DNA from 3 places in the Alteromonas sp. HB246098 genome. Region 3 is predicted to be linked to each of the others. Evidence: predicted binding sites of a transcription regulator. Region 3 holds the regulator's gene; each other region holds the start of a gene.
What was found. The regulator FNR, encoded in region 3, switches genes on or off when oxygen is low (the NO sensors DNR and NnrR bind a similar motif). The targets are predictions, from matches to a motif close to TTGATCTAGATCAA.

Region 1: a site for FNR is predicted at 6,770-6,783, ahead of ACYTPF_RS08700 (PRC-barrel domain-containing protein). Genes of this name have one in related genera too.
Region 2: a site for FNR is predicted at 6,228-6,241, ahead of ACYTPF_RS10885 (high-potential iron-sulfur protein). Genes of this name have one in related genera too.

The regions. Positions count from the first base shown of each region.
Region 1 is NZ_JBTZUG010000003.1:167,537-177,847, reverse strand. Features, by position in the region: gene ACYTPF_RS08735 (sensor histidine kinase) at 1-1,312, opposite strand, end outside; gene ACYTPF_RS08730 (hypothetical protein) at 1,317-1,541, opposite strand; gene ACYTPF_RS08725 (sigma-54-dependent transcriptional regulator) at 1,557-2,888, opposite strand; gene ACYTPF_RS08720 (exopolysaccharide biosynthesis protein) at 3,375-3,980, shown strand; gene ACYTPF_RS08715 (LysR family transcriptional regulator) at 3,989-4,912, opposite strand; gene ACYTPF_RS08710 (rhodanese-like domain-containing protein) at 4,968-5,318, opposite strand; gene ACYTPF_RS08705 (ArsR/SmtB family transcription factor) at 5,508-5,819, shown strand; gene ACYTPF_RS08700 (PRC-barrel domain-containing protein) at 5,907-6,647, opposite strand; gene ACYTPF_RS08695 (MaoP family protein) at 6,849-7,205, opposite strand; gene ACYTPF_RS08690 (hypothetical protein) at 7,573-7,770, shown strand; gene ACYTPF_RS08685 (LysR family transcriptional regulator) at 7,897-8,727, shown strand; gene ACYTPF_RS08680 (DUF2750 domain-containing protein) at 8,801-9,151, shown strand; gene ACYTPF_RS08675 (DUF2789 domain-containing protein) at 9,316-9,549, shown strand; gene ACYTPF_RS08670 (ribonuclease J) at 9,617-10,311, shown strand, end outside.
Region 2 is NZ_JBTZUG010000004.1:206,684-216,994, reverse strand. Features, by position in the region: gene accC (acetyl-CoA carboxylase biotin carboxylase subunit) at 1-85, shown strand, start outside; gene ACYTPF_RS10920 (hypothetical protein) at 510-1,454, shown strand; gene ACYTPF_RS10915 (hypothetical protein) at 1,754-2,194, shown strand; gene ACYTPF_RS10910 (TIGR03643 family protein) at 2,250-2,513, opposite strand; gene ACYTPF_RS10905 (exonuclease domain-containing protein) at 2,610-4,757, opposite strand; gene ACYTPF_RS10900 (hypothetical protein) at 4,876-5,163, opposite strand; gene ACYTPF_RS10895 (CPXCG motif-containing cysteine-rich protein) at 5,354-5,545, shown strand; gene ACYTPF_RS10890 (flavin reductase family protein) at 5,538-6,167, shown strand; gene ACYTPF_RS10885 (high-potential iron-sulfur protein) at 6,390-6,683, shown strand; gene ACYTPF_RS10880 (amidase) at 6,803-8,425, opposite strand; gene ACYTPF_RS10875 (substrate-binding periplasmic protein) at 8,595-9,356, opposite strand; gene prmA (50S ribosomal protein L11 methyltransferase) at 9,564-10,311, shown strand, end outside.
Region 3 is NZ_JBTZUG010000008.1:87,619-97,929, reverse strand. Features, by position in the region: gene ACYTPF_RS16090 (LysE family translocator) at 1-107, shown strand, start outside; gene ACYTPF_RS16085 (YciC family protein) at 191-922, shown strand; gene ACYTPF_RS16080 (glucosaminidase domain-containing protein) at 915-1,706, shown strand; gene ACYTPF_RS16075 (DUF2987 domain-containing protein) at 1,703-2,350, shown strand; gene ACYTPF_RS16070 (patatin-like phospholipase family protein) at 2,374-3,399, opposite strand; gene ttcA (tRNA 2-thiocytidine(32) synthetase TtcA) at 3,400-4,353, opposite strand; gene uspE (universal stress protein UspE) at 4,587-5,510, opposite strand; gene fnr (fumarate/nitrate reduction transcriptional regulator Fnr) at 5,803-6,543, opposite strand; gene ACYTPF_RS16050 (sulfite exporter TauE/SafE family protein) at 6,589-7,248, opposite strand; gene ccoS (cbb3-type cytochrome oxidase assembly protein CcoS) at 7,235-7,465, opposite strand; gene ACYTPF_RS16040 (heavy metal translocating P-type ATPase) at 7,467-9,953, opposite strand; gene ACYTPF_RS16035 (FixH family protein) at 9,953-10,311, opposite strand, start outside.

The sequences.
Region 1 (10,311 bases), on a different contig from region 3:
GAGCAAATATTTTCTCTGCGAAGGACTGGTCGAAACCAATACCGTTATCGGTAACCGTAATTTTTATCCAATCGTATTCCTCAGACATGATGATATCTTGAATATCTTTTTCGCTTGCTTCTTGTAAAGTGATTTTGACAACGGGTGTTACGCCTTCACTTTGAAATTTGAGTGCATTAGAGATCAAGTTTAAAAACAACTGCTCAAGTTGTGTCTTATCACCTCGAATAATAGGCATCTTTTCGCTTACGTCTATCTGTGCTGATTTTTCATCAATGGCGATTTCTAAATCATCTAATACGCTTTGTATAACGTTATCTAAATTCACGTCACTGAAATCTTTGCCACGTGTTGAAACACGAGAAAAAGCAAGAAGATCAGATATGAGCATCGACATGCGCTCTGCGGCGTTTAGCATTCGCGCTAAATAGTCTCTGCCTCTCTCATCAATAACATCGGTGTACCCCGACTCAAGACGGTTACCGAACGCCCGAATTTTGCGAAGTGGCTCTTGCAAGTCGTGTGAAGCAACAAAAGCGAAATCTTCTAACTCTCGGTTACTTCGGGCTAACTCATCGGAGTAAAGGCTAAGTTCTTGTGTCCGCTCTTCTATGCGATTTTCTAAGTCCTCATTTACAGATTCAAGATCAGCTTGATACTTCTCGTGCTCTCGCGAGTTGATTTTCAGCAATAGAAAAACGGCAATAACGAGCAGCAGGGTAGTAGCGGATGAGATGATTAAGGTATTGACCGAGTCTCTTCGCAAGCTCATCAAATTTGCTAAATGTGTACCTTGCATACCACGTTCAGAAGTATCAATTTCCCGAAAAAGTGCTTCAAAACGTTTGTATAGCCGTATACCTTTATCACTTTGAACCAGGTTAACGGCCTCTTTCTGCTTGCCTTCCTTAACGAGTTCTACGACTTGAATAACTTCGTTAATCTTTGCCTTGGTTAGCTTAAGCAGTTCCTCAATTCTTACAGATTGTTCATCTATATCAGACGAAAAAGAGCTCACTTCTACTTCGTCCATTAACTCGCCGATAACGCCAAGTGTTTCGGTGTAGTCAGTTAGATATTCTTCATCGTCAGTAAGCATGTAGCCTCGTTGACCAGACTCCACCCGCAGTACAGCTACATGAAGCCTATTAACTGCATTAATAACCCGATTAGTTGTAAATAATCGCGCTTCAAGTGCTGACAGGTCGTTAAGCGTACTCACTACATAAAAAGAGTTTGCTGTCATAACAACAATGATGACTACAACCAAAATTATCCAGCTGTAAATGGAAGACAGAACTTTAGAGATCATTTATTTATTCCGCATCATTCTCACCCAATTCTGAGGTCATTTCAGAAAGGGTCTCGCTGCAGTCTTTTGCACTGCTTATTATTTTATCTAACGCCGCTAATGCCTTTTCAGGCGCAACATCACCATTTAGTGCCATTTTTACTAACTCTGCCTGCATAGATATTCTATTTAGAGGCTTGCGAGCATCATGAACGAAAACGCTTAAACGTGAGAATTCTTCGCTAGTCATATCGAATACCTCTCATTATTCATCTTTGCTAAGATCGCCGTAGGCGTGAAGGCGGTTGTACAACGTTTTGGTACTAATCCCTAACATTTCTGCGGCTGTGGTTTTATTGCCGCTGACTTTCTCTAATGTGGCGTATATAAGCTCTTTTTCCACATCTTCAATCGTTCTTCCGGCTTGAAGGGCAGGTGTCGTACTCTGCTTTTGCGCAAAAGGAGATTCGATGGTTTTAGGTAGCTCAATCTCACTCTTTTCAGGGTCACTCATAATGGCGGCACGGTGAACAAAGTGTCTTAACTCTCGAACGTTACCAGGCCAGTCGTAGGCTTGAAGCGTTTCAAGCTGATTATCTTCCCACTTAAAATTAGAGCCGTTGTCTTTGTTGAATTCTGCAATAAAGGTTTTCGCTAGAAGCGGAATATCTTCTTTTCGTTCACGTAAAGGTGGAATAGTGATTGGGAAAACGGCCAATCTGAAATAGATATCTTCACGCAACACTTTGCTTTGCGCAATTTCTTCCATTGTTCTGTTTGTTGCAGATACTACGCGACAGTTCACAGGTATAGATTTTGTGCCGCCTACACGAAGCACCACTTTGTTTTCGAGCACACGCAAAAGGTTAGGCTGCATATCGATAGGCATTTCTGTGATTTCATCTAAGAAAAGGGTGCCTCCTTCTGCTTGTTCAAAAACACCCTCTTTACGGCCCACAGCACCGGTGAAGGCACCTTTTTCATGGCCGAACAACTCACTACCAATCAATTCTTTAGAAAAGGCACCACAGTTTGTGGCGATATAAGGGCCATCACTTTCTGAGGCTCGGTGAATAGCAGCTGCGACTACTTCTTTACCAACACCACTTTCACCTAACAGCATGACGTTAGCACTTGTTTTGCTAACCCTTGAAATGAGTTTGTATAACTCCTTCATCACCGGTGACTCGCCAATAAGCAAATCGAAGTGTTTTTCAATTGTTTCTTCTTTAGGTGCTTTTTCTTTTGGCTTTTTACTTAACACAGCCTCGATTTCTTCGCGCTGTATTGGCTTGACAAGGTAGTCTACGGTAGGGCCACACAAGCCTTTGATTACGCTTTTAACCGAAGGGTGGCCGGTGATTAAGGTAACACGAGGACGCTTGGGGAGCGCATCAAGTTCATTAAACAGATGAGCGCCGCTACCATCGGGCAACATGAAATCTAACAGTACGTGATCGAATGTTTCTTTCTCTAGCCAGTCGCGGGCTTCAGCTAATGTCGCAGCTGTTAGGACGTCGTGGCCTAAAAACTCAATAATAGTACAAGCTACTTCTGTAAACTCGGCATCGTCATCAACTAAAAGTACGGTTAGCACGTGAATGTCCCTCTCTATTACTTTCCATTTAAAATATGGAATAAAATCAATGTTATAGTTGTATCATAAAAGGCAAGAAAAAATAACTAGATACCTAGCTATACTTACTCCTTTCCTAGCAATAACTTGTTTAGTTCAGGTAAAACCGAATGAATGTTCAATAAAGTCACATTAATTGTAGTGATTCATCTATACGAACGACCGTCTATAATTTTACGTTTTTGATTTAATCTAGAAGATTCTCGGTCTATCAAATACACATTGAGTGTTACCTATTTACATACAACTGCAAAAAGTATTCCCATTTCCTTATAAAGTGTAGGTGAGCTTGGCTATGGCACATTTTTCGCACAATTTGTATGTAGAGCAACTTTATTATTGGTGAAAGGAATAGATAAGGTTTACCGAAAATTTGCCTATGGTAGGCCCGCATTTGCTCTCTGAAGTTAGAGGACTACGGCTAAATTTATGTCAAAGGAATTGAAAATGTGGGCAAAAACAGCTGAGAGATCAATGACTTTAACCGAGCTGCTGACAAAAATGCAGCCTCGGGCTAGTCAAGATTTATTTTATTTTGCAGATTTTTGGGAAGTTATGGAAAAGCGGGGCTTTGGCCCAATGCTAGCGCTTCCGTCGTTTATCGCCTGCACCCCTATAGGCGCTATTCCTGGTGTACCTTCTTTAACCGGTGTGACGATTTTACTTATTGCATTGCAAATATTACTCGGTAGCAGGCACCCATGGTTACCTCAAAAAGTGATGGACATACATTGCGATGCTGATCAACTACGCCAAATAGTCGAAAAAATAAAACCCTATGCAGCTAGTGTCGACCGCTTTCTCGTTCCCCGTTGTTTTTTTATGAAACAGCCCGTGTTTCGCTCTTTAATTGCTTTAAATTGTGTTGGCTGCGGCTTGGTAATGGTTCCGTTAGAGCTTATTCCCTTTATGGGTCTTATTCCCGCCTTGGCAGTTTTCATTATGGCCGTTGGAATGGCTACTGACGACGGGGCAGTGGCCTTGATAGGTGTAACAATCTCACTGTTTGGATTTGTGTTAGGCTTTCAGCATTTGCCAACAGTAGTTAGCTAATGCGCGAGCTACACTGAGCATGAATCAAGCATAAAATCTGAGGTAGGTAGGTTCATTGTTTGGTATCTCAGTTCTCCCATAAATGCTCGCGCCGCCGGGCCTAAGGTGTCTCCATCTTCAAAAGAAAGATAGAGAAGGGCTTTTCTTAACGCCGCATTGTTATCCAAAGGAAGCGGAACTAGGGTACCGTTTTCTAATTCTTCCTTAATAATTGCTATAGGTAGCCATGCAAATCCCAATCCCTGAGTAATGATATCTAAAGATGTTCTTACGTGGCTCACTGTCCAACGTTGTTCTGCACCTAACCAACCTACATCTGCCTTGCGCTCTGCAGAAGAGTCGCGAACTACAATCTGACGATGAGTTTTGAGGTCTTCTAAGGTTAGGGTTCTGTTTAATTGGTGTAAAGGGTGCTTAGCATGAGCCACCGCGGCAAACTCAATTTCGCATAAGTCTTCGCTAAAGCCATTCGGAAAGACAAAGGGAGAAATGCCTAAATCTACTTTTCCGCTACTTAATAACGCGTTAGCACCGCTAAGCACGGTTTCCTCTATTTCTATACGCAAGAGCGGAAATTCTGCAGAGACTTTGGCAAGCACGTTATACAATAATTCAGAAGGGAAAATAATATCTACAGCTATACGCAGTGTTGTTTCTGTTCCTACTTTTAAGCTACTTGCTACCGCTTCAAGCTTTTGAGCTTCGTTGAGCAAAAACGAAGCTCGACGGTACATGAGCTCACCTTGTGGAGAAAGCTGTACTTTACGACCAATATTTTCAAATAGTGTTACACCAATGGCGTTTTCAAGTTTTTGAACAGCGTGATGAACACTAGATTGACTTTTATGTACTTCTGCAGCTGCTTGATTGAAGCCACCAGCATCAACAACGGCTTTAAACATACGCCATTGTTCTAATGTGGATTTAAGCATACAACGCCCTTTACCTGTCTTTTGGGCTACTTATAGCATAGACAGATTATACAAGTCATTCTTTAAGGGCTTGGTTAATGGTTGATACTGGACACGTTACCACTGATACCTTCTCGTATCCCATCTGCATTAGTTGCTCGGCAGCTAACTTTGCACGAACGCCAGACGCACAATGGATGTAGAGCGGTATTAAGGCATCTTTGAATCTCTCTAATGCTTTCATCTCGAGCACGCCTCGGGGTATGTTGAGGGCATAGGGGACGGGCTGGCTCGCTACTTCGCCGCTTTCCCTTACGTCGATAAGGGTTCCATCATTGTGCACTAACTCTTCAGAAGCTTTTTGTGCAGTGACGCAACGAATATCGAAGCTGATGTTCTCAATCCGAGTTTTAATATCTATTAGCATAGTACTCCCAATTTATGACGATTTTGTGCAAAACAAATAAGTAATAACTAATGTATGAATGGAAATTCAATAAAACAATATCAATTACTGGAATTCATCGCATATAATGGCAAGTCGGCAAAATGTTTTATACTTTAGTATAATTAATGGCTAAATTATTGCCAGAAACGTTAAAGAAAGGAAGTGCTTATGTCTGAGGATATGGTAATAGGTTCAGATGATATTATGGAACATGCGGTGGAAGCTGAAATCTTCCTTAAACAATTTGCGAACAAAACACGTCTCATGGTGCTTTGTTCATTGTTGAAAGAGGAAAAGTCGGTAACCGAGCTTCTAGAGGTAGTCAATGTTTCACAGCCCGTGATTTCTCAACACCTCGCATTATTGCGAGAATCAAAAATGGTAGCTACCAGAAGGGAAGGCCAAACAATTTACTATCGACTTGCGGATGAGCGTGTTAAACGACTTATTGCGTTGATGGACGAATTCTTCTGCGAGTAGGTTTTTCTTAATTATCATTAAAACAACAATGTCCGCCACATAGCGGACATTGTATCGTTTAACATTCCTTCAAATCCATATCTAAAACTATTTATCCAGTTGTTTGCACAACACGGCGATGTAATCTTCTTCTGGAATTCTATCACTATCTACTTCTGGTCTATTGACTAATTCATCATGGCTTAGGTTGACCGCGACACTGTGTGCGGCCCAATCAATATTTTCAATATCCCCCGGTAATAGCGCCAAGTGTTTACCCCCTGGAAGCCAATTATTGGTATCGACCACCAGCATTATTATTTTCCAACTTCGCGTGTCGATTATGAAGTTGCTTATGTGCCCAACATTGTCGGTAGTCGTGGCAACCTCATAGCCTCCCACTTCTCCAACAGCCCTCAAGTGATTACTTGTTTTCTTAGGGTTAAGTGTTTCAGATTCTTCCGCTTGCTGTATTTCAACAAGCTCATTGGGATGTGCAAACTCTCCCCATGCTCCTGGCCCAATCCAGTAGTAGCCGTAGCCGAAATATTTAAAGAGGTTCTCCTCATACTCTCGAGACACGGGCTTATGTTCATCAATCGATGGGCTGTTCTTTAACTTTTCAACAGTCATATTTACATGAACAGTGTCATCACTGCTATCTAGTTCTGTCACGGCAATGGGAGAAATAACCACTTTTCTGCTAAGCGGAAGCCACGTATTTGTATCTGCAACCAGATAACGTACGGTAAACGTTTCATCGTCAAAAAGAATATCGCGAACGCCGCCTACTTTGTCATCAACGGCATGAATAGAAAAGTGAGTAAGCTGTTTTGAACTAATGATCATCGTTGCGCCTCCTTTGCTAGGGCTCTTTGTATAGAGCGACAGTTATTGTTAGTTAACGTCACTCTTTAATACTCTAAGTGTAGACAGTCCTTAACCTTTCTTCATTTTCTTCTTGCTTAACCTTGATTGAGATCATTTATCGCTTAAAACAAAAAAGCTCGCCTGAGCGAGCTTTTTAACGTTGACTGGTATGTTTTAGGGTTAGGCTACATCAAACTCTTCATCAGAATAATCATCATCGTATTCTGATTGATTACTAGCACTGCTATGAAGGGTATAAAAATGTTTTTTCCCTCTTGCCAGTCTCACATATTTTGCCCATGCCTTTTCGAGGTTATTTACTGCTTCAACTTTGCCATTAATGAACGAAACGAAGTGTTGCTCATCTTCACTTTCTGGCGAAAGTTCACCGTTTTCGAGGCCTAATAAAGTCTTGCCGTAGTTAGTTAGAAGATCGGCTTCAGTGATACTGAAGTCACCTGATTTACGAAATCCATAGGGAAACTTTTGACGGTCGATATATGGTTTTGCAGATAGTCGAATAGCTAAACTTTTCATGTTGTACCCAACGTATTGTTTTGTTCAGCGCACTTTTAAAATAAATATAACCGAAGATAAAACAAAAGATTTTTTCCTTATCAATAAAAAATTTTTAATGGGTCAAAAAGTAATGGAATCTAATAAGAATATTGCCGCGAATGGGCTCTCTCATAAGCAATAGGACGAGAGTCTACCTTTTTTAACCTGATGAAATTTATCAATATATCCGACTTTTTAGACAAGTTTTTGCGGTGGGAAATTTGTTACAAAAGTGAAACATGTGTTGGCGAAGTGCACCTGTGAAAATACAGTAAAAATGCCATCAAAAATTCTTGTCGCTACGATGATTAAAATTCGTTTTCTATTTTTCGGCTTAGGATGATAATTGAAACGTGTTCATAACCCAGAGAAGTCAATGAGTAAAGACTATCGTTACCAGCGTGATGAATGGGACTCGGTAGAAGAGGAAGATCTTCACGCAAAAAAATCAAATTCCAAACGTCAAAGCACTGTTAAAGTAAAGCAGAAGCGTGACCTCCAACGTCGTGAAAAACAACGACGTTTACATCAAGAAGAGTATTAATTCAGCGAGTTGATGATTTTTTAATTAAGCGCACCGATTAAAGCGGTGCGCTTCTGTGCATTTGTATTTACTTACCGTATTATCTGTGTCAGTTTAGAACCAACTCAATTCGGTTGTACATCAAGCATGGATATACGCTTTCTCACCACCTTTATAGAGGTGACAAAAACTCGTCACTTTGGTAAAGCCGCTGAAAACCTCTACCTCACTCAATCTGCCGTTAGTGCTAGAATAAAGTTGCTTGAAGAATACTTCCACACAACGCTATTTATTAGACAGCGTAACAGTATTCAGCTCACGCAGTCTGGAGAAAAGCTGCTACCCTATGCTAGGCAATTGTGTGCCACGCTTAACGAAGCCAAACAAGAGCTGCAAATACAATCATCTGAGTATGTGGTTTGCGGGGCAACACAGCTTGCCAGCGAATTACTGTTGCCCACAATGCTAAGCCACCTTCACAACTCATTTCCTGACTATTCCGTAAAGGCAGAAGTTTTGACGCTCGACTCACTGTCACGTCAACTACATGAAAGAGTTACAGATCTCGCTTTTTCTACTGAGCCGCTTAAGTCTGAAGAAGTGAATAGCGAGGTTTTGATGGAACACGAAATAGCATTATACCGTGTAGGTGAAATTTCCGATGCTGTTAATGCTGCTGATTTTGTAGCCATTGACTGGGGTACCAAAGCGAGAGACTGGCTTCTTACCGCCTACCCGCAGCTTCGCGATGCAAAGTTAAGGACTAATTCGCTTAATCTTGCGCTAAATAACTTACTTAGCGAAGGGGGAATAGCCGTGCTGCCCACCAATATAGAAAAGCAGATACCGGCCCATATTAACGTGGTTAAGATAAGAACCCTTGAAAATGTACCATTAAGGTTATACATACACAGCATGAAGCAAATACGACGCGTGGGCCTTGCAGAGATAATAGACAGCGTATCTACAGTAAGTTAAATGCAACCGAGAGGTTTTGCGCAAATGCCAATCATATATGGCGCATCAACGACAGAGTTTAAAAGAGAGTACTATGTCTCAAATACATCCTTTATTAGAAAAAAACGCTTTTCAACGCTTAGAAACTAGCCTGGCCACGATTAAATCTGATAAGAAATTGTTTATCCTTAAAGATGAACATGGTTGCGTTATGCTAACCACTGACGAAGAAGATGGTGTTCCGGTTTGGCCAGACGCTGAACTTGCGCTTTTGTGGGCTACAGAAGATTGGGCTCACTGTGAAGCAATGGAACTCAGTACTGAAGAGTTTCTAACCAAATGGGTTCCAGGTATGACGCAAGACGAACTCATGGTTATAGTTTGTCCTGTTCCTGCTGAAGAAGGTGAGGTCATTTCGCCACAAGAGTTTGCTGAGTACCTATAACATGTTGCTCAAGACACTGTAAGTTCAAAAGTTACGGGTGATCTTAAGCAAAGAGCCTGGGGTAGTTATTTAGTAAGCAGATAGAGACAATTGAGCGGCAGTTTAATCATAGACCGTTCATTGTATCTATGTCTCTTGTTATCAGATAACCCAAAGGAGGCGTTATGTTTACTGAACAACCCACAATGAACAGCCTATTTAGTCAACTTGGTCTAGGAAGTTCAGACGAAGAAATTGCAGAGTTTTTCGAAACACATAGAGGACTAAACAAAAGCCAGCACTTGCACGAGGCACCGTACTGGAGCGAAAGTCAGTCCGCATTTTTGAAAGATGCTATCGTAGAAGATGCTGCATGGGCTGAGGTTATCGATCAGTTAAATGTAGAACTGCACGAGTAACACGACTTAGCATGCATCTATCGCTTTCTTAGCTAATTTCTAATTTTTAAAAAAGGCAGTATACGCTTTGTTACACCCAAACATTGATGATTTGTGGTTTGTCCCCTTAGGAGGGACAGGCGAAATTGGTATGAATCTAAATTTATACGGACACAATGGTCAATGGTTGATGGTGGACTGTGGGGTGTCATTCGATGAGCCCCTTGTTCCGAACTACAAAACTGACGCTTCAGTAGGCAGCGTCGCTCCGCCTAAGGGTGCTACGCATCGAGTAGTAGCACCTGATCCGACTTTTATCGCGAAGCAGAAAGATTCATTGGCCGGCATTGTGATCACTCACGCTCATGAGGATCATGTGGGCGCTATCCCTTACCTCTGGGAGCGATTTCAAACGCCGATTTTCACTACCCCATTTACTGCCGAGGTGTTAAGGCGCAAGCTAGCTAGGAGCAAGCTTGCCAATCGTATTCCTATTGTTGAAGTAGAGGCTGGTGACACCCGCCAAATTGGTCCCTTTAACGTCAATTGGTTGGCTATCACACACTCTTTGCCTGAGCCTTTTGCGCTCAAAATTACAACACCTGCAGGCACTGTTCTACACACTGCTGATTGGAAAATCGACGCTAACCCCATTACTGGATTACCCTTTGATGTAAACCTTTATAAGCAACTAGGGAACGAAAACATCCTTGCGTTAGTCGGCGATTCTACCAATGCGCCAAAGCCTGGGTTTTCCATTTCCGAAAGAAATTGTTATGACGG
Region 2 (10,311 bases), on a different contig from region 3:
TCAACGCGCCATTATGGCAGATGAAAACTTCTTCGCAGGTGGAACCAACATCCACTACCTAGAGAAGAAGCTAGGTTTAGCCTAAATCCCCCTTTGGGCTACACAGTATCTTTCGTGTAGCCCAATTTTCTTCCTTCGCTATTCGCTATTCGCTATTCGCTATTCGCTATTCGCTATTCGCTATTCGCTATTCGCTATTCGCTATTCGCTATTCGCTATTCGCTATTCGCTATTCGCTATTCAGTACATTCTAATTTTCCGATTACCACAATCAATTTTTAACGTTTTTCCTATTTAAAAACTGACTCTATACTGCATACAAGTTTTAAGACATCTCCCTGAGTTTTAATACTGTTGTGTGTTTACCCTTATTGGAGTCCCACTCCACTTATTGCCGGCATCCCTGCCGGCTTTTTTTTGCCTTTTACCCATTACATTGCAATTTATTTGCGCCAATTAATTAGATTTAATGTATAAACTAATTAGTCATGCCGCGTAGGGTTTAATAAGTGCGAAAACCGGTTTTTCTTGTTTTACCACTCATCATTGTTACTGGAACTGACGCTCTTGCAGAGCCAATATCGCCTTCCTTCTCACAGAAGCTAGACATTCAAGTTCGATACGATGAACGTTCTAATCGCCCTAGCAGAGAGCAATATCGACTGCGCTATTACCCATCGGTGGTGCTAACTTCTGCATGGTCGCTAAACAGCTTTGTTGTTACGGGCGATGACTTCTCATCAAGTCATAATACGTTCGGCAGCGATAACACCGATTATCTCTATGCAAGGCGACTTTATTTAAGGCACGAAAACGATTACGGCAAAACCGAGCTAGGTATTATTCCAACTTACAAAGGGCGTGTTTCTTCCACCGGCTTATCAAAAGACGGTTGGATAACCGGGGTACGTCACGTTAAGCAAATAGCAAACGACACCGTCATTGAAGTGGTTGTTGGCCAACTTGCTAACGCAGAAGCATCTGAGGCCTTTAACATTGGCGGAGAAGATGGATATTTCGAAATAGAGTACTCAGCAAAAATGGGGCAACGCCACAGTTATGAGGCCAGCTTTGAAAAAATGCTCGGCGGTACATTTGCCCGTGCAGAATATCGGTTTCGAGTAAACGATGAAGATACTGCGTTTATTGAATTGGTGCAGCGTATTGATGAAAGTGCCGCGAAAGTCGTTGTAGGAACTAGCGGCGAATTTGCAGCCAGTGCGTTTAACACGTCATATCCTATAGAATATTTCGCATACTATTCCTATATAAACAGCGACTTTGGCGAACGCGCTGAACTAATTGAAGATTTCTTGGGAACAGGTCACGGAGGCTCGCTGGAATTTAGCGGCGTATTGTCTGAAAAGCATGATGTGGAATGGTTTGTTAGAGTGGATGTTGTAGATAGCGTGAGTCGGTTACTGGCCGGCGTAAAGCTTTCCTTTGAGAGTTGAGTGTCCGACGCTCTTCAGCGCCTTAACACAACCGGTAGCACGAGAACGGCTAAGCCAAATAAAAAAAGCCCATCAAACGATGGGCCAAACAGCAAGAACGCGTACACACTTTAACAGTGCATAATAGGTTACGGGCTGGTCTGCCAATACGTTCAATTATTATAGATTACGTATTTTTAACCTAGCCCACTTTCATCGAGTTATTGGTTTTACTAAAATCAAGCGAGTTAATTTAGTTAGGATTATTAGGTCCATTACTAAAAAACGAAAAGTTTTACCCGCAATAAAAAGGTGTTCTTGTGCCAAGCCGCTACGCTCAGTTCAAAGAAAAGCTTCCCATTTCTCGACTTTCTGACGAAGTGCTTCTTGCATTTCGGGTCTTATTCGATGCTCCACTTGATATTGTAGACTTAGCGCAAGATATTGCAGATTTGGCGATATACCCTGAACGCTTAAAAGAGAGTTACAGGAAAGAGTGGGAGGCTTATGTTCTTAAAGCACTTGCTTTTGAAATAAGGCAGCACGACGGTTTATCCACCGCCGAGTTTATAGAACTTATGATGAGCAAGGTTGAAGCATTGCAGCAAAATGATGAAACCTACCAAAACCTTTTACGTCAGGTTCACCATGCGAAGAGCATTCTGCAATCAGAAAACACGGTTGTCTTCCCAACGCCTTTGCGCCAAGAGCTAACCGCGTTTCTTCTACCCATTACGACTATCTCTGCACCTAAGAAATAGCCACAGCATTACATTTTTTAAAAAGCTCAAGGTTCTCGAAAATAAAAATAAATCGCTACTTGTTGGCACTCTTGTATTTGTACTGAGATGGGCAGTAACCTCTATCCACACCTTCTGGGCGCAAGCTCGCGTGTTTAGTTTTTCTACCCGACACGCGCTCACGCCAGTTTTTAAAGGTTTTCTGTTTAAGGTTTTTACGCATAAGCTTTATCACGTCTTTTTCCGGCAGCCCGTATAAACGTTCAATTGCTTCAAACGGCGTGCGATCTTCCCACGCCATTTCAATAACTCGTGATTCTTGTTCTTCAGTTAATGCCATGTTTTACATCTCAATATGCACGTTATAACTCAACTCAATACTGAGTTTACGCGCATTTTGTTCAGTGCCCATATGCTAAAAAGTCTAATAACAACGTTATTCATTCGCTGACAGACTCGTTAATTCATCATCTTTCTCAAACGCCAGCTTTAACAACTCGGCAGCAGCTTTGGCATCACTTAACGCGCGGTGGTGCTGCTCCATTTCAATATGGAAGTGCTTAGTTAGGTTAGCCAAGGAGTACGAAGGCAACCCGGGATAAGTACGGCGCATTTCGCGAACAGTGCACATTTTTGGTCGCCTGAAGTTCTGCTCTAGTCGCGCAAACTCTTGTTTAATGAAGCCATAGTCAAAGTTCACGTTATGGGCAACAAACACAGCGTCTTCAGTAAAGCGCGCCACCTGTTCTGCAACTTCAGCAAAAAGCGGCGCGTCTGCCACCATCTCGTCTGAGATACCGGTAAGGCGGGTTATATTACTAGGAATTCTACGCTGCGGGTTCAATAAGGTTTGAAACCTGTCTACCTCTTTACCGCCAACAAGTTTCACCATACCTATCTCGGTAATGCGGTTATAGTTGTTGTTGCCACCTGTGGTCTCTATATCTACCACAACATAAGGCTGTGCAGGGTCGCGTATCCATTTTACGGTTGTTACCGCAACATCAAAACCAGCTTGCTGCAAACGCTGAATAGAAACCAATTGGTTACGGCGAAGCTGATCGCCCGGCGCTTTTATCTCTTCAAAGCGAAGCGCGCCATCGAACACCATAATATCGGGGAAGCCATCGCGAAGGCTTTCAAAATCTCTACACATCATGCGAAGTAAAGCATAAATGAAATCTAGTGAACCATGCTCAATTAGCGCTTCTATAGGCGTAAGCAAATGGCTAGACCACATAAACAGGCTGTTCACTTTACCGTAGTGCATTGTAGCCATTTTATGAATGTGAAAGCGCAGTTTCTCTTTGCTATCAAGGGCAAGCAGCAGTGCTTCAATACTTTGCTCAAACTTGGCGTAAAAGTTATTTTGCTTAAGCGATAATGGCCTGCGATCGAACTCAGTAACCAGCGTATCTTCTTCGTAAAGTTGCTTCCAAAAAGTAAGACCGAATAAACTTCGCCACAAACGGTTTTCTGTGCGCCAGCCTTCTACGCCTTGCCTTGCATAATGGGCCAATACGCCGCGTTCTACCTGCTGATTTTGGCTTACATCAATATCTAACGACCGGCTTGCATTTCGCAGCATATCGGTAACGGTACTGGTACGCTTTTTATGGTATTTACGGGCATAAAAATCTTCGGCGAACGCCAATAGCGTATCAGATTGAGGATTATCAATAATGCCCTCAAGAGCTTGTTTGACGTCATCTTCTTGTCCGTCTTTATAGCTCTCTCTTAGCCACTTTTCCTTTGCTTTATCGCTTTGCGCTAGTTTTAAAATGTCTAACCCTTTGGCCCTATCAAAAGCCAACACTTTAAGCCCAAGTGCATAAAGCAACTGGTCGCGATAGAAATTGGCTGACACACCTTCTGTAGCGGGGAAATCACTTTCCGCTAAGGCAAGTAACATATCATTGTTATAAAAGGCTAGCTGGCTATAGTGGTTGGCGTAAAACCAAGCGGCTTGCGCATCGCTTTTACTTTCAAAGCGTGCAGTATCGGTTACCGAATCGGAGCGGGTTCTCATTACACCGAGATCGCGCATAGAAAACTGATTCAGACGGCTTTTGGTATTACCGAAATAGATAAAGAGCAAATAGCGAAGCGCATTATCAAATAGACACACTAAATAGTTGTTTAGCGAAAAGCTCTCTGGCCAGCCTCTAGCACCGATATGTTCATTAAGTAACGTCACGAGTTTAGGCTTAGTGAGAGACGCCAGCCCCTGCGTACTGCCGTATTCAGCAAGAAGCGCCAACAACGCGTCTTTGGTTAGAACGCCGGCGATATCATTAAGCGACGCGTTCGAAAGGTCGCCAAACCACCCGCTACCAATGAGACAATCTATTTGTGCTTGCGGCTCGGTTATTTCGCCGTAGTTAAACTGGGTTCTGTCAATAACCGCATACTTGCGATTTGCAGCGCGTACCACAATACATTTTTTGTCATCGTCTAATGCGTTAAAACGCTCGACAAAATCAGCTGCCTCATCACTCAAAAGCATGCTGTTCGCACCTTCAAAGAACTTAAGGAACTCGTGAAAATGTGTGAGGTAATAACGTGGCGGTAAATCTTTTCGCATGAGGTATCTTTGGCTATGAAAACACCAATAGTGTATATTTATACAGCCTAGTTAATCAAATTAAATCCATATCGAATGTATTTAAAGTCTACTGGCCGGTATTAGACCAAGCCATTTATTAAACACGAACTCTCTGTTTAGACACCCACTGAAAGAACGTTGAAAGCTGCTCGTCATTTAGTAAACGTTGTAAATTGAAGTAGTGCTTGGCCAATGTCATCTCATCATAAAAGCGATGTATGCCGCTATGACATTGCCTACAAATATAAATACCGTCCTGCAGTTCGGCTTTGCTGAAGTGCTTTTTGAAATAGGTGCGCCGATGCATTTTTTTTGGAATAAGATGATGATAAGTAAGGCGCGTTTCTCTATTACAACACGGGCAGTTTCCTACTTTATTTGCCACACCATCACCTCTATTCATTCACCTTGCTGCTGTTTATTCGGGCTAATTATTAAGCCTTTCATTTAATAATGGCTATTGCGATTGCCTCAGCGCGTTCTTTTCATAAACAACGGGGTATTTTGCTAAAGAAAATCCACTCGTCTTAGCATTACGTAATAAACACTATTCGTGATTAACAAGGCAATGAAATATGAGCTTAACCCGTTCCATGGGCTTCTCCTGCCCTTACTGTATGGCGCCTAACGACGTTGAGATAGATGAGGTTAACGATGTAGGTCAAGTCCAAGTACTCGACTGTCAGGTGTGCTGCCAACCCATAGAGTTGACCACTTATCAGCATGGTGACGACATTCAAATTGAGGCAGAACGAGAAAATGACTAAGCAGTTTACACGCAGCGATATAGATGCGCTTGCACAGCGATACCGAGCTAATCTAGTCAATAGCTTGTCTGGCTTTAAGTCGGCTACGTTAGTGGGTACCACAAACGGAAACACCAACAATTTAGCCATTGTAAGCTCTATCGTTCATGTGGGTGCTAACCCGCCACTTATAGGCATGATAATGCGCCCACATACTGTGGTACGAGATACCCTTAGCAATATAAAGCAACAGGGCTTTTACACGCTAAATCACGTGTCGACTGATTGGCTAGACAAAGCGCACCAAACGTCTGCTCGCTACGCTCCAGATGAGAGCGAATTTGAAGCAGTGGGTTTAACGCCGCAGTTTAGCGAGTCATTTAGTGCTCCGTTTGTTAAAGAAAGTGAAATCAAGATGGGCTTAAAGGTGGCGCAACATTTAAAACTGCTTAACGAAACCGAAATGGTTATTGGAGAAATTCAAGAGCTTCATATGCCAGAGAACGTTATTGATGCAGATGGATACGCCGATATAGAAAAAGCAAACACTGCCTGCATCTCTGGTTTAGATAGCTATCATAGCACTACGCGTGTTGCACAATTTGCCTACGCAAAACCCGGAGTCCCCCTAGCTAAAAAATGAACTTTTAGCAGATAGAAGGGTCTGATAATTATAATCAGGTATTATTACTCTGAAGTTTATTTAATCTAGATCAAGTGAAAATAAGACATTTCGTTCGATCTTTTTTCAAAAAGAGATAGTATTTAAACATTACACAAAACCTGCCTCATTGGGCAGGTTTTTGCGTTTAAGGTACTGAATAAAAAAGAATCATTATCGTTTCTATCTCTTAAGGAGAATGTTATGAAATCTGTAAATCGCCGTGACTTTTTAAAACTGTCTGGCTCTACAGTTATCGGTCTTACATTAGGTGGTGTAGCGTTACGTGCACAAGCTCAAGAACAATTGAGCGCTGATGACCCAACTGCGAAAGCATTAAACTACACACCGTCTTCAACCGTTGAAGGTGCAAAATGTGCAAACTGCATGTACGTGCAGGGTGCCGATGGCGAACAATATCGCCCTTGTAACATTTTCCCTAACAAGCTGGTTAACGCTGATGGCTGGTGTAGCGCTTGGGTTAAAAAGCCAGGCTAAATAATCACTCGCAGCTACATAAATAGCATACGTAAATAGCAAAAGCCCCCGATAATTATCGGGGCTTTTTAGTTTCAATACTGCTTAACAAACTTCACATTCAAACCAAACGCTTTTATCTAGCGACTCTCATTTAGTCCATTCTGGATGCCCTTTAGGCTCGGGTCATCAAAACGTGTAGGTAAAAGACCTGGCTTAATAAAAAAGCCATGTTTAGCTTCAAAGACTTTGCCTATCTTTAGCACTTCTTCATCTTTCCACTTAGCACCGATAAAGCTAATGCCTACTGGAAGGCCTTTCACTTCACCCGCCGGTACTGTGAGATGTGGATAGCCGGCAACAGCGGCTAAATAGCCTATACCAATGAAACCAGCCGGCGAATGGTCGCCATACACACCGTCGATTAAAAATGAAGGGCTGTTTGAAGGCGCAACTAATACATCGACATTGTGTTTTGCTAGCAATGCGTCAATACCGTTTTTGCCCGCTGTATCTTGAATAAGGCGAAGGGCGCTTTGATATGCTTCGCTATCAATAGGCGCCGCGTCTAGCGACTTTTCAAAAATATCTTGGTTGAATAACGCTAGCTCTCGCTCGGTTTGGTTGTTAAAAGCAATAAGCTCAGATAGATTTCTTGCAGGGAGCTCTGCTGGCGACCCCGACAAATATTCGTTGATGCTGTGGTGGAACTCGCTGAGTAAAACATTGTAAGAGTCGGCCCAGAAGGAATCAGGCTGAGAAAAATCACTAATATCCACCAGCGTAGCACCCGATGCTCTTAGCTGGTTTAGCGCACTTTCGTAGACTTTTAGTACGTGAGGGTTGTCGCCCTGGCGATACCTGACAACACCAATGCGTTTGCCTTTTAAATCTGTTGCCAGCATTTTCGATGAAGGCATGTTAGGTTGATGAGACGCTGTATTTTCAGTAGCACTATCGCTTGCATCTTCCCCAGCCATAACCGAAGTCATTAACCATGCGTCTTGAACGTTTGAGGTCATTGGTCCAGCCGTATCTTGGCTAAAGGAAATAGGTACAATGTGCGTTCTTGAGAGTAAACCAACGGTTGGTTTAAAGCCGACTACACCGTTAATAGATGCTGGGCAGATTATAGAGCCATTGGTCTCAGTACCTACGGCAAGTGATGCTAATCGAAGCGACATTGCTGCGCCCGAGCCAGACGACGAACCGCATGCGCTTCTTGATAATATGTGAGGGTTTCGAGTTAAGCCACCTACTGCGCTCCAACCGCTTATCGATGATTCAGAACGAAAGTTTGCCCATTCAGACAAATTTGTTTTACCTAAAATAATCGCGCCCGCTGCTTTTAGCTTCGCAACAATAGGGGCGTCTCGTCCGGTGTCGTTATTGATTAGCGCCATAGAACCTGCAGTTGTGGGCATTTCTGCGCTTTCAATATTGTCCTTTAGCAATACTGGAATACCGGCTAACGGGCCTAATTCAGCTCCACTGGCAAATTGTTTATCGATTGATTTAGCTTCAGCTAAGGCATTGGGGTTTAGCGCTAAGACACTATTTGTCTTTTTATCTAACTCACCAATACGAGCTAAATACCCGCTCACAAGCTCTGCCGATGTAATATCGCCTTGAGCAATAGCTTGAGCCTGCAGGTATGCTGGCTCATCTAGCCACCTTTCATTATCGCTATCTTCATAGTGCGATTGCGACACGCAGGCGGTACACAGCAAGGTTACAGCCAGTAAATACCACTGTTTCAACATAGAGCTTTTCCTTAACGCATTGTTTTTGTGAGAACGTTCTTATGCCATGACCTCTGTACCAACGGGCCTTATCTACGATTAGGTAAAAAGTGACGGACATAAAAGTATTGCTACGTTTGATATACGTTGAATCAAAAATGGTTCACTGTCTACACGATAAAATACGTATTTACAGTTTGGCGGGCGCCTTTGGCAGTTTGTGAAGCAGATTATCAAGCTGATATTCATCGAGCAGTAATTGATACCGACCATCTGCAATAAAGCGATGAAGGGTTGCATTAAACTCTGCTCTCAGCTTTGGGTTAGGTATAGCCGCGCGATATATTGAGATAGGAAACAACTCATGGAATTCTGTTTCCTCTTTATCATAGGCGCTGTTTTGAGACTTGAAGTAGTTGAAAATGTTTCTATCTAAAACAATCGCGTCCACATGACCCAGCATGAGCATATCGACCTGACGGTCTTGCCTTGCCATTTCCATATACATCGGCTCTAGCGCTAATACTTGCTTGAACTCTTCACCTAATACCGATTGCGCCGTTTGAAACCCAATGACACGCTTTCCTTTGAGATTACTGACTTCGCTGATAACAAAGTTATTTTGCGTTTTTGTCACAACAACATTTTGATAAATAATGTATGGGTCGGAAAGAACAGAATCATCCACATTGTGCGCAGCGCTTTGTGTAAGGCCTATATCCACAGTACTATCTTTTAGAAGCCGAGCAGTACGCCCAAATGGAACATAGATGGGCGAAAGCGTATGCCCCATTTCTGCTAATATGGCTCTTACCAGGTCAATTTCAAAACCGCTGTGTTTTTGTGAAATAACATAGGGAGGCTTATTCCAGCCAACCACTACGTCTAATTCACGGGCTTTAGTAGGCAAAGCAATGGCAACAGCACACAAAAAAGGGATAAGAATACGCATAAAACTCCGGTTAACTTTACAATCGAACCGCACTGATAACTACTATAGGCGCATTATTGATTCATACTAGTGGACAAAAGACTAAGGCACTAAAGCCTCACTGATACAGAAAATGGTGCCTATTGTTGCCGCTTTTCGCTTGCTTTCATTTTGTTTAACGCCAAGCAAAGGTACAATAACTCTCAAAGGTCCCAACGAACGATAAATATGGCTTGGCTACAACTTCGAATTAATACTTCTTCTGAATACGCGGAATCAATAGGTGACATGCTAACTGCAAATGGCTCGCAGGCGGTTACCTATGTTGACGCGAAAGACACCCCAATGTACGAACCCAAGCCGGGTGAAGTGTTACTGTGGCCAGACACACAAGTAGTGGGTTTGTTTGAAGCAGATGCGGATATGAAAGGTATTCTGCAGCGCCTAGGTAAGGCGAAGGTGCTTGGTCCAGACTTCAAATACAAGCTAGAGCCGCTTGAAGACAAAGACTGGGAACGTGAATGGATGGATAACTTTCACCCCATGCAGTTTGGCGAGCGCCTTTGGATCTGCCCTAGCTGGCGTGATGTTCCAGACCCTGATGCCGTTAACGTGATGTTGGACCCGGGCCTTGCTTTTGGCACAGGTACGCACCCTACTACTGCACTTTGCCTACGTTGGTTAGACGGCATAGATATGACAGATAAAACTGTGGTCGATTTTGGCTGTGGTTCAGGTATCTTAGCCCTTGCTGCATTAAAGCTAGGCGCGAAGCGTGTTATAGGTATTGATATTGACCCGCAAGCCCTTCAAGCGACAAAAGAAAATGCGCGCCGCAATGGCGTTGAAGACCGCCTAGATGTGTATTTACCGGAAGACCAACCCGAGCTAGAAGCTGATGTAGTTATGGCAAATATACTGTCAGGCCCATTACTAGAACTTCAAAGCGTCATTACTAACTATTGCAAAAAAGACG
Region 3 (10,311 bases):
TAAGTACCAGTAAAGTCGCCGAACTTATTGGCAAAAAAGGCTATTGGTTGGATAGGGCTATGGGCGTGCTTTTAGTCGGGTTAGCAGCTAAGTTGGTGTTGGGTTAACTTTTGTTTATTACACAAGCAGGCATTTATTTTTGTAAATTGGTATAATCGCGCCGATTTTTCCAAAAATATAAGAGAGTTGTGTGAAAGACGTAAACCCAGACCGCCTGAACAATACGTTGTCTAAACAGTATCAATTCGATACTAAAAGTCTTTTGCGCCGCGCTGCCGGTTTAACAAAAGCTAATTTTTCATCATTGTTTCAAGGTAGCCTTGTTTTATTCTTGACCTTTGTGATGCTTGGGGTAATTGCCCAACAGTACATTACCATCAATGACGACGGTAGCTATGTATTCGAGCACCAGTCTATTATCCAGATTGTGGCAATCTGCATTGTGGCGCCGTTACTTACGGGCTTATACATGATGGGCGTTTTTATAGCGCGAGGCGTAAAAACATCGGTATTTACGGTATTTCAGTTTTTCCCCCTTATATTTCTGGTTGCGTTAACCCAATTAGTTAGCAGTATTCTTGTGCAGTTAGGCATGATGTTGCTTATCTTACCAGGCGTGTATTTTTATCTAGCGTCGTCTTTTTCTCTTATGTTAGTGGCCGACAGAAAACTAACCCCAATAAGCGCAATTATTCTTTCATGCAGAGTATTCAACGCGTACTGGGCTCAAATTGCCAGTATCTTCGGTGTGCTCTTCTTACTGTTTGTTTCGGTACCACTGACGTTCGGGGTTTCCCTTATTTGGGTGTTACCTTTTTATTTTAGTATGATGGGATTGCTCTATCAGGAACTGATTGGCGAGCAAGGAGTGAGCACGGAAGCATCTGTAAATGATGTGAATGAGTCGAGCTTCGATGCATAAACGAGAAACCTTTAAAATTGTCCTTATAACGCTGGGGGTTTTGGCGGTCATTGTCATTAACGCCATTATTTTTACTAAGGACGAGCCAGATATTTTAGACATACCGCAAACGGTAGAGGCGAAAAAACCGGTGCCTGACTTCTCAGTCTATAGTGATGTAAAAGAAAAAAAAGAGGCTTTTTTTAACTATCTACGGCCCGAGGTAGAGAAGCAAAATGCTTACTTACTTACCTTAAGACATTATGTACAAACCTTGTATAGGAAGGCATTAGTCAACGAATCGCTTTCAGAAGATGACATGGCTAGGCTTGAATGGCTTGAAGAAGAGTATCGGGTAAAGTCTACACAGCCCTTAAAAACCAAACTATTGGCCTTACTGCAGAAAATTGATGTTTTACCTGAAGAGCTGGTACTTGTTCAGGCTGCGAATGAATCTGCATGGGGAACGAGCCGATTTGCAAGAAAGGGCTACAACTTTTTCGGTTTGTGGTGTTTTTCAAAAGGGTGCGGTTTCGTCCCAAATCGCCGAAATGCCGGCGCCTCACACGAAGTGGCTAAGTTTGATAGTCTGTCGCGAGCTACGTACACCTATATGCGTAACCTCAACAGACACGATGCCTATGCTGATTTACGAGAGATACGAAGCCGACTGAGAGCTAATCAATTACCCATTACTGGTGTTGCATTGGCTGAAGGGCTAATGAATTATTCCGAGCGAGGAGCCGCTTATGTTGAAGAGCTTCAAACAATGATCCTATTTAACGAGGAGTTTTTATCCGAATGATACGCGCTGCATTATTTCTTGCTTCATCTCTGTTTGTCGGTTTTGCTAGTACATCCGTAACGGCTGAAACGATAGATGTAGAGTACAGCCGTTTCTACAGCCATGTTAAAAAGCTAGATAACGAAGATACCCAAGCGCTTCAGTTTGCGTTTGGTTTTGTCCGAGTAGGTGAAGGGCGTTTATGCGAGGTTAACGGTGCATCTATCGTTACCGATAAGAAAACAATGCCATTAGAAGTTACAGATGAAGGACGTTTTACCGTACCCACTGAAAAAGCACTGAAATTGGCTAATGCACTGGTACGTATTGATTTAAACGAACGTGCGAACGTTTGTGATATGTCGGTGCAGCTTGAAACCAAGCCAGAATACCTTAAACAGTATTACAAAAAAGAAGAACTCAGTTTCTTGTATGAACAGTATGAAGCCTTTTTCAATGAAATGGGGAGCTTTTTGTCTTTTATGATGCCGTCGGTGAAGGGCTTAATGATTCAGTTCGAAGACAAAAATTTAGATTTCGTCACGCCGCAGGGTGTACAAATTAACAATGGTGTTTTGCATTTAGAGCAAGAGTGGATAAATGAGGCGAAAGGCTTAACGCTGCCTCAAGCGCCGCTGCGTGTAACAGCTATGGCGTCTAGTTAATCTACCTTTTGGACAATTAGGTATCAGGTTAGCAACTGATACCTAATTTGCTCAGCAACCCGCGCGATGGTTTCTTCGCCCTTTGCGCACAGTTCTTCCGCCCTATGAAACTCCATAATACCCACATCAGTAAGCTGAGGTTCGATAAGTATATCTGGCGGATCGCCGGCTAAACGTGAACGGGTAACGCGGGCTTGAAGTATCTCAAGTGAGCTACTCATTACGCTCATAATTCCTGGTGGGTTTCGCTTATTCACCTTTGCAGGAACTTCGGTAAATTCTTCTTCGACTTTTTCAATAACATCGGTCGCGATACTTTCTTCAGTCTTCACATCATCAGAAGCATTAACCTGAAGCTGCTCTTCATTTTCCTCTGATGCTTTGTCATCTTTACTGTCTGGCGAAAACCATTGACGCAATACGTTTTGGCTTTTAGTAAAAAAGTCTTCGGTTTTACGTTGGTTTTCTTCGTGATCTTGCCTTAACTTTTCTAATCGAAGCGGGCGAAAATCGGCGTTAAGATTAACTGCAATTACAAAGTCTGCGCCTAACTGTCGACACAGGTTAACCGGTACAGGGTTAACAACTGCGCCATCTACTAACCAGCGATCACCATGTGCCACGGGCGTAAAAAGTGCTGGGATAGCGCAAGATGCTTGAATGGTGTCGCCAATAGGACCTGAATTAAATACCACTTCACGTCCTGTATATAGGTCAGTCGCCACTGTTGCAAAGGGCTTAAGCATTTCTTCATACGAGGAAACACAAAACTCGCTAGCAAGCTTGTCAAAAACTTTTTGCCCGCTAGCAATGCCGCCTCGCCTGAGCCCTACACCCATAAGCGCGAGCACCTGCCAGTCGCTAAGCGAACAGGCCCATTCTTTTAAACCTTCTAGCTTGCCACTTGCGTAGGCAGCGCCAACATAAGCACCGATCGAGCAACCAGCTACAACGTCAATTTTAACGCCAAGCTTTTCCAACGCTTCAATTATACCAATGTGAGTCCAGCCCCTTGCGGCACCGGCACCTAACGCAAGTCCAATTTTCATTTACTTTGGTTCCATAATATTTACTACCTCGATAGCGTTATCTTCATCGTTAAGATCTGCACTATTTTCTGTAGTAAAAGAAGGTTCATCAAATCCGATATCACCATCTGCAACGGGGCCGTCTTGGGTGGCAATAGACTTAAAGTCATAAAGGTTACTGTCTACAAGGTGTGAAGGGGCCACGTTTTGAAGCGCGCGGAACATTGATTCAATACGACCTGGGAAACGGCGGTTCCAGTCTTGAAGCATTGCTTTGATACTCTGACGCTGTAGATTTTCCTGTGAACCACAAAGGTTACACGGAATTATTGGGAACTCAGCGGCTTGTGAATATTTCAAAATGTCCTTTTCGCTGCAGTAAGCTAGTGGACGAATAACAATATGTTCGCCGTTATCACTAACCAGTTTTGGTGGCATTGATTTTAGCTTACCACCATGAAACATATTTAAGAAGAAAGTTTCTAGCATGTCGTCACGATGGTGACCTAATGCAATTTTAGTCGCTCCTAACTCTTTCGCTGTACGGTACAAAATACCACGACGCAAACGAGAACAAAGCGAACAGGTCGTTTTCCCTTCAGGAATTTTGTCTTTAACAATAGAGTAGGTGTCTTCTTCTACAATCTTGTAGTCAACGCCAATGCTGTCTAAGTACTCGGGTAAGATATGTTCGGGAAAACCAGGTTGCTTTTGGTCAAGATTTACCGCAACAATATCAAAATGAATAGGCGCAATCTTCCTTAAAAACAATAGAATATCAAGCATGGTATAGCTGTCTTTACCGCCAGATAAACACACCATGACCTTGTCGTTGTTTTCAATCATACCGAAATCGCCAATGGCCTTACCCACGTTGCGACGAAGTCGTTTCTGAAGTTTGTTGAAGTTGTACTTTTGCTTACTTTGCTCGGCGTTTAACGTCGGCGCGTCAGCACTGCTTGTGCCTAAACTCATAATTAACTAGCTTGGTTTGTGATAAAGGCGCCATTATACATTAAAGCGCCTTTTCGAGACTATGGCTGTGTGGTTAAATTTATCGAGAAACGTTAAGTACTGATTAAAGCGTATGTGGCTAAGCCCCAGATTTTAACCGCTAAATGCGAGTTTTTTTATGAAAAGCGCCCATCGCCGACTCGCTATTTGTCGCCATTAAGTGTCTTGATATTTAAGCGCAATTAAGTCGTTAACTACACGGTTATCGGTGATTCAAATCCATCGGGCTTAATTGCTAATACGTCACAATTCAGTTCATCGATAACGTGTTCGGCAGTATTGCCAATAAGCGCTGCTGAAATACCCACCCGTCCCACTGTGCCTATTACAACTAACTCTGCATCGAGTGTTTTTGCTACTTGTGGGATAACTTTTTCAGGTAAGCCTTCTTTCACCACACATTTATTATCTGGAATACCGTATTTGAGTGCGTGACTACGCATTTCCTTCATATGATGGTTTTTTACCGCATCGTGATACGTGTCAGGGTCAAACTCCGGTACTTCGATGGCAATGTTGAGTGGTGTTGAAGGGTAGCTGTTGACTAAATTAACGTTACCTTTCAGCAAAGAGGCATAGTCATTCGCGATTAATGTAAGCTTGTCGTTTAGTGCAGCGTGTTCATCATCTTCGCTCCCTACGTTCACTGCAGCAATGATTTCACCGCCTTCTGGCCAATCATGTTCTTTCACGAGTAGAACAGGGCGAGGGCATTTGCGCATTAAGTGCCAGTCCGTAGGTGTAAAGATCACTGAGGCAAGGTCGTCATGTTTTTTAGTAGCTTTTACTACTAAGTCGATTTGGTTATTAAGGGCGTAATAAATAATCGACTCATAAGCACGGTTGTTCCACTCAACCACAATATCGGTCTCTGAAAAGCCTTGTTCTTTTAGCTGGGCAGATAGCCATTTGGCGTGTTCTTTTGTAACGGCATCGCGCATTGATTCACGTTCGTCGGGGCTAAGCATGGTTGTCATATCGTAAGACAAATCATATACCACCATCATAGCGGTAACCGTAGCGCCGGTTTTTGACGCAAGTTCATAGGCACGGCTTAGGGCAGGCTGGTTGTCGCGTTCCGCGTCCACCACGGCAAGAATTCGTTTACACTCAATCATAACGTCTCCTCAACTACAAAGCTTTGTATGGCTGTCGACATCGATATTTTTTCAAAACAGTTTATAAAAACCATTTACATTAACTATAAACGACATTTAAAAAAACGTGAGTTGTTTTGGATCAAGGCGTAAATAATTCGTTGATAAACAAAAAAGGCTACACTGAATTTTACGGGAGCTTCCACGCTCAATGGATGGATATTGTGTAACTCAGTGAGGGAATACAGTGAAACTTTAAAGATTAAAACTAAAAAGCGCGCATGTAGCGCGCTTAAGATAAAAGAAGAATAAATTAACCGTTACAAACTACACTAGGGCCATTTAACGCCTCTAGCTTGGTATTTAACCGATCAAAATCCAAAATAGAGATCAATTTTCCGTCTACCTTGATAATGTTTTCCTTCTGAAAACGACTTAATAGACGGCTAATGGTTTCTATCGTTAAGCCTAAATAGTTGCCGATTTCGTTTCGGGTCATAGTTAGGTGAAACTCTCTGTGCGAAAAGCCACGCTCTTCAAAACGCTGGGAAAGGTGTGATATAAAATACAGCAAACGCTCTTCAGCAGTACGCTTGTTTAAAAGCATGATCATGTCGTGATCTTGTTTTATCTCAGCGCTCATAAAGCTCATGATCTGATGGCGTAGTTTGGGAAATTGAACCGACATTTCATCAAGTGTGTCATAAGGCAGTTCACACACCATGGCGGTTTCTAGCGCAGAAGTGTAACTTTGATGCTTACTTTCACGCAGGGCATCAAAACCAATAATATCACCCGGGAAGTGGAAGCCGGTGATTTGCTCTTCACCTTCTTGGTTGGTTACAAATGACTTAAAAGAACCCGTTCTTACCGCAAAAAGGGAACGAAATTTATCGCCAGTTTGAATGAGCGTATCGCCTTTATGAAGCGGCTTTTTGCGCTCGATTATATCGTCAAGAGATTCAATTTCTGTTTTGTTTAGTGCAACGGGTAAACACAGGTGACTAAAGCTACAGTTTTGACAGTGAATAGAAAATTGGCTTCCTTTGCTCATAATGCATGCTCTTATAAAGACCCCACGACAATAATACACCTATTTTTAAACGATTGCGCCATGAATAAGATAGGCTGCATATATGGCCATTATTACTGCGATGATTTGTCTAATATGACTGTTTTGAAAACTACTAACAATATACTGACTGCCTGCACTTGCTGCGAGTAGCGTTGGCAAAGTACCTAAACCGAAGAAAAACATCACGGCGGCGCCTTGTACTGCATTGCCCGCAGCCAAAGACCAAGTAAGTGTTGAATACACTAATCCACAAGGTAACCAGCCCCAGATAAACCCATAAGGGATAGCGCTAAAAGGGGTTTTGAACGGTAAAAAACGCTTAGATAATGGCTGCAGTTTAGAAAACAATCCTTTTCCAGCGTTTTCCAATACCGTTAAACCCGTCCACCATTTACCTAAATAACAGGCTAGCAACAACAGCATAAGGCCGCTAAGCAAAGATAGGGCATAGTTGGCAAGGGGCACGTAGTCGGCGGCTATTTTTCCAAGCGCCCCAGTTAGCGCGCCAGCGATGGTGTAGCTTGCTATACGTCCTATATTGTAGGCTAGGGTATAGGGTAATGCTGAAGCACCTTTTGGTGACACCATTCTTAGCGCTGCCACTATACCCCCGCACATGCCCACGCAGTGAACACCGCCAGCTAAGCCGATAAGAAAGGCTGAGAAATAATTAATCCCCTCCATGCGACTCTTGGCTTTTATCTACTTTACTATCCTGAAATTGCTTGCGTTGCTCAGCGAGCTTTTTTTCCTCAGGCGGAAGGTCATCATCAAACAAAATACTGTAACCCTGACGGTCTAAATCTTCAAACTGATTGGTTTTAACCGCCCAGAAAAATATCACAATTGCCACAGCTACTATGATGATCGCGATTGGTATTAAAACGTAAATTATGCTCATACTATTTGCCCAGAAGTCGCGTAGAGTTTGTCACTACTATGATACTGCTTAATGACATTCCAACAACCGCCATCCACGGTGAAAGCAGGCCTGTTACGGCGAAGGGTAAGATCAGCACATTGTAACCTAACGACCAACCAATATTTTGTCTTATTTTTTGTTTCACTTGGTGTGAGGTTTTAATTAACTCTGGTACAGAAAGTAGCTGGTCGCCTAGCAATATCACGTCGGCAGCAGTCTTCGCAACATCTGTCGCATTACCTACTGCTATCGCTACATCGGCACTAGCAAGCACTGGCGCGTCATTAATACCATCGCCCATCATCATTACCTTGGTGCCCGATTGCTGCATAGCTTGAACCGCTTCGTATTTCTGTTCTGGGGTAAGACCCCCTTTAGCGGTGGAAATTGGTAAAGGTTTCGTTAGGGAGTCGACGTTTTTCTGTGTATCGCCGCTTAATACAGCTAGGGTATGACTTTTTGCCAATATATCGAGGGTTTCTTGGGTATCGTCACGCAGTGAGTCACGAACTTCAAAAGCCGCCATCATACGGCCTTTGACGGTAAGAAACACATTAGCCGAGGGGTAACCCTCGATAAATGATTGCTGAGATTCGTGAACACTGAATGCTGCTGAGCCCATGCAAAATAGTGTGTCATTAATTTCACCGCTAATTCCACCACCTGGCGTGACTGTAAAATTGGACACTTTGTGTATGGTGTTGCCGTTTGACGTTTTATCATCGCTAAAGGCCTTATTATCGCTAAAGGCCTTATTATCGCTAAAGGCCATATTATCGCTAAAGGCTTTATCCCCGCTAAAGGCTTTAGCAATAGGGTGCTCAGAGCGAGATTCAAGTGCGCGTGCAATGGAAAACGCGCTGTCGCTGTCTACGCCGTCAGCATACCAGGCGTTTGATATAGTGAACTTACCTTGTGTAAGCGTACCGGTTTTGTCGAGCGCGATAGTGTCAATGCCAGTTATTTGCTCAAGAGCATCGGCTCGCTTTAGCAAAATGCCTTGTCTGTTTAATTTCGCCATAGCGCAAGTGAGCGCTGATGGTGTGGCTAACCCTAAGGCGCAAGGGCAGGTTGCTACTAGCACCGAAATGGTGATCCAAAATGCATCAACACTGCCGTTATAGGCCCAAAAGGTGTAGGTTAACGCTGAAATCAGCAGTACCGCAGTTACAAAATATCGAGAAAAATTATCGGCTATTTGCGCGGCCTTGGGTTTGCTGGCCATCGCACTTGCTTGAAGCCTCACAATTTGATTTACCAGCGCATTTTTAAGTGTTTGCGTAACAGTAATGGTAAGGCTGCCATCCTGACATACGGTACCACCATATACAACGCTGTTGTTTGTCTTGCGCACAGGGTTAAATTCACCCGTTAGCATAGACTCATCAACCGCAGCGTTACCTTCTGTTACCAGCCCATCAATGGGAATTGTCTCACCGGGCTTAACTAGCACTACATCGTTCACTTTTAGTTGCTTTGCTAAGCATTCAGTAACGCTGCCATCTGGCATTAATTTAGTCGCTGACACAGGAACATACTGCATCATATTGGCAGAAATCTGCGCCGCTCTGTGTCGACTGCGATGTTCTAAGAATCGGCTAAGCAACAGCAGAAAAATGAACATACAAATGGATTCGAAATACACTTCGCCTTGTTCTAGCATGGTAGAGCGAATACCGGCAATATAGGTACCAAATATGGCAAGCGTAACAGGTACATCCATATTAACTGTTCGTGCGCTTAGCGCTTTAGCTGCACCGACATAGAAGGTGCTACCAGAATACAGTACAACCGGGGTGGTGAGTGTAAGGGCAACCCAGTAAAAATACTGTCGTGTTTCTAATTCGATGGCGCCAAACCAGTCAAAATAAAGACCCGTCATCAGCATCATAACCTGCATGGCCATAATACCTGCTAGCCCTAATTTCTTAAGGAAGGTTTTTTGCTCGCGTTTATAGCTGGCTTCGTGCTCATCAGGGTGAAATGGAGAGCCAATATAGCCGATGCTTTTCAGCGTAGAGAGAATTTGGCTAAGCTTAATTTGAAACGGTGACCAAGTAACTAAAGCCCGACGCTCTTGAACATTTACAGCTACTTGCTTAATGCCTTCAACTTTCGATAATTGCTTTTCAATAAGCCAGCCACAGGCAGCACATGTAATACCCTCAAGTGTCAGCTGAATTTGCTTATCTTGCCCTTCTTCAAACACAAACTCTTCCTGAAGGGAAGGGTCGTCATAGACTTTGAGTTTATCTAGTGTTTCTAAAATACCGTCATCAGATTTTTGTGCAGGTTCGGTCCTAAACTGGTAATAGTCTTCTAAACCATTGTTAACAATAGCTTCAGCTACCGCTAAACAACCTGGGCAACACATATCCCGATGTTGCCCCAATATGACAGTAGTGAATTTCCCATCGTCTGCGGCTGCTACAGGCAGCCCACAATGGTAACAATCGTGATTCGCCATTATGGATTGAACTTCATTTTACCAGTATGGGGTAGATAGACCGTGTTTTGAATTTTCCAGCTATCATCAATAGGTGTGAGCGATATGCGCCATTTACCGTCTAGGTTTTCTTCAATAAACCCGCGATAAATACCGTTAGCGTCGCGACTTAGTAAAACGCTGACATCACGCTCTTCAAGCGTAACGTGGTAAAAACTTAGTTTAACCGCGTTGCCTTCTTGTGGAATGCCTGAATGGAACTCTAGCGCTATGCTGCCATCTTCAATGGTTAAATCGGTGGTAATGTTCATGCGACGGGCTATCGCTTCTTTGTCCAGGCGGGCATTAATTGCTTTACCTTCTTTGTAGTAATCGTCTA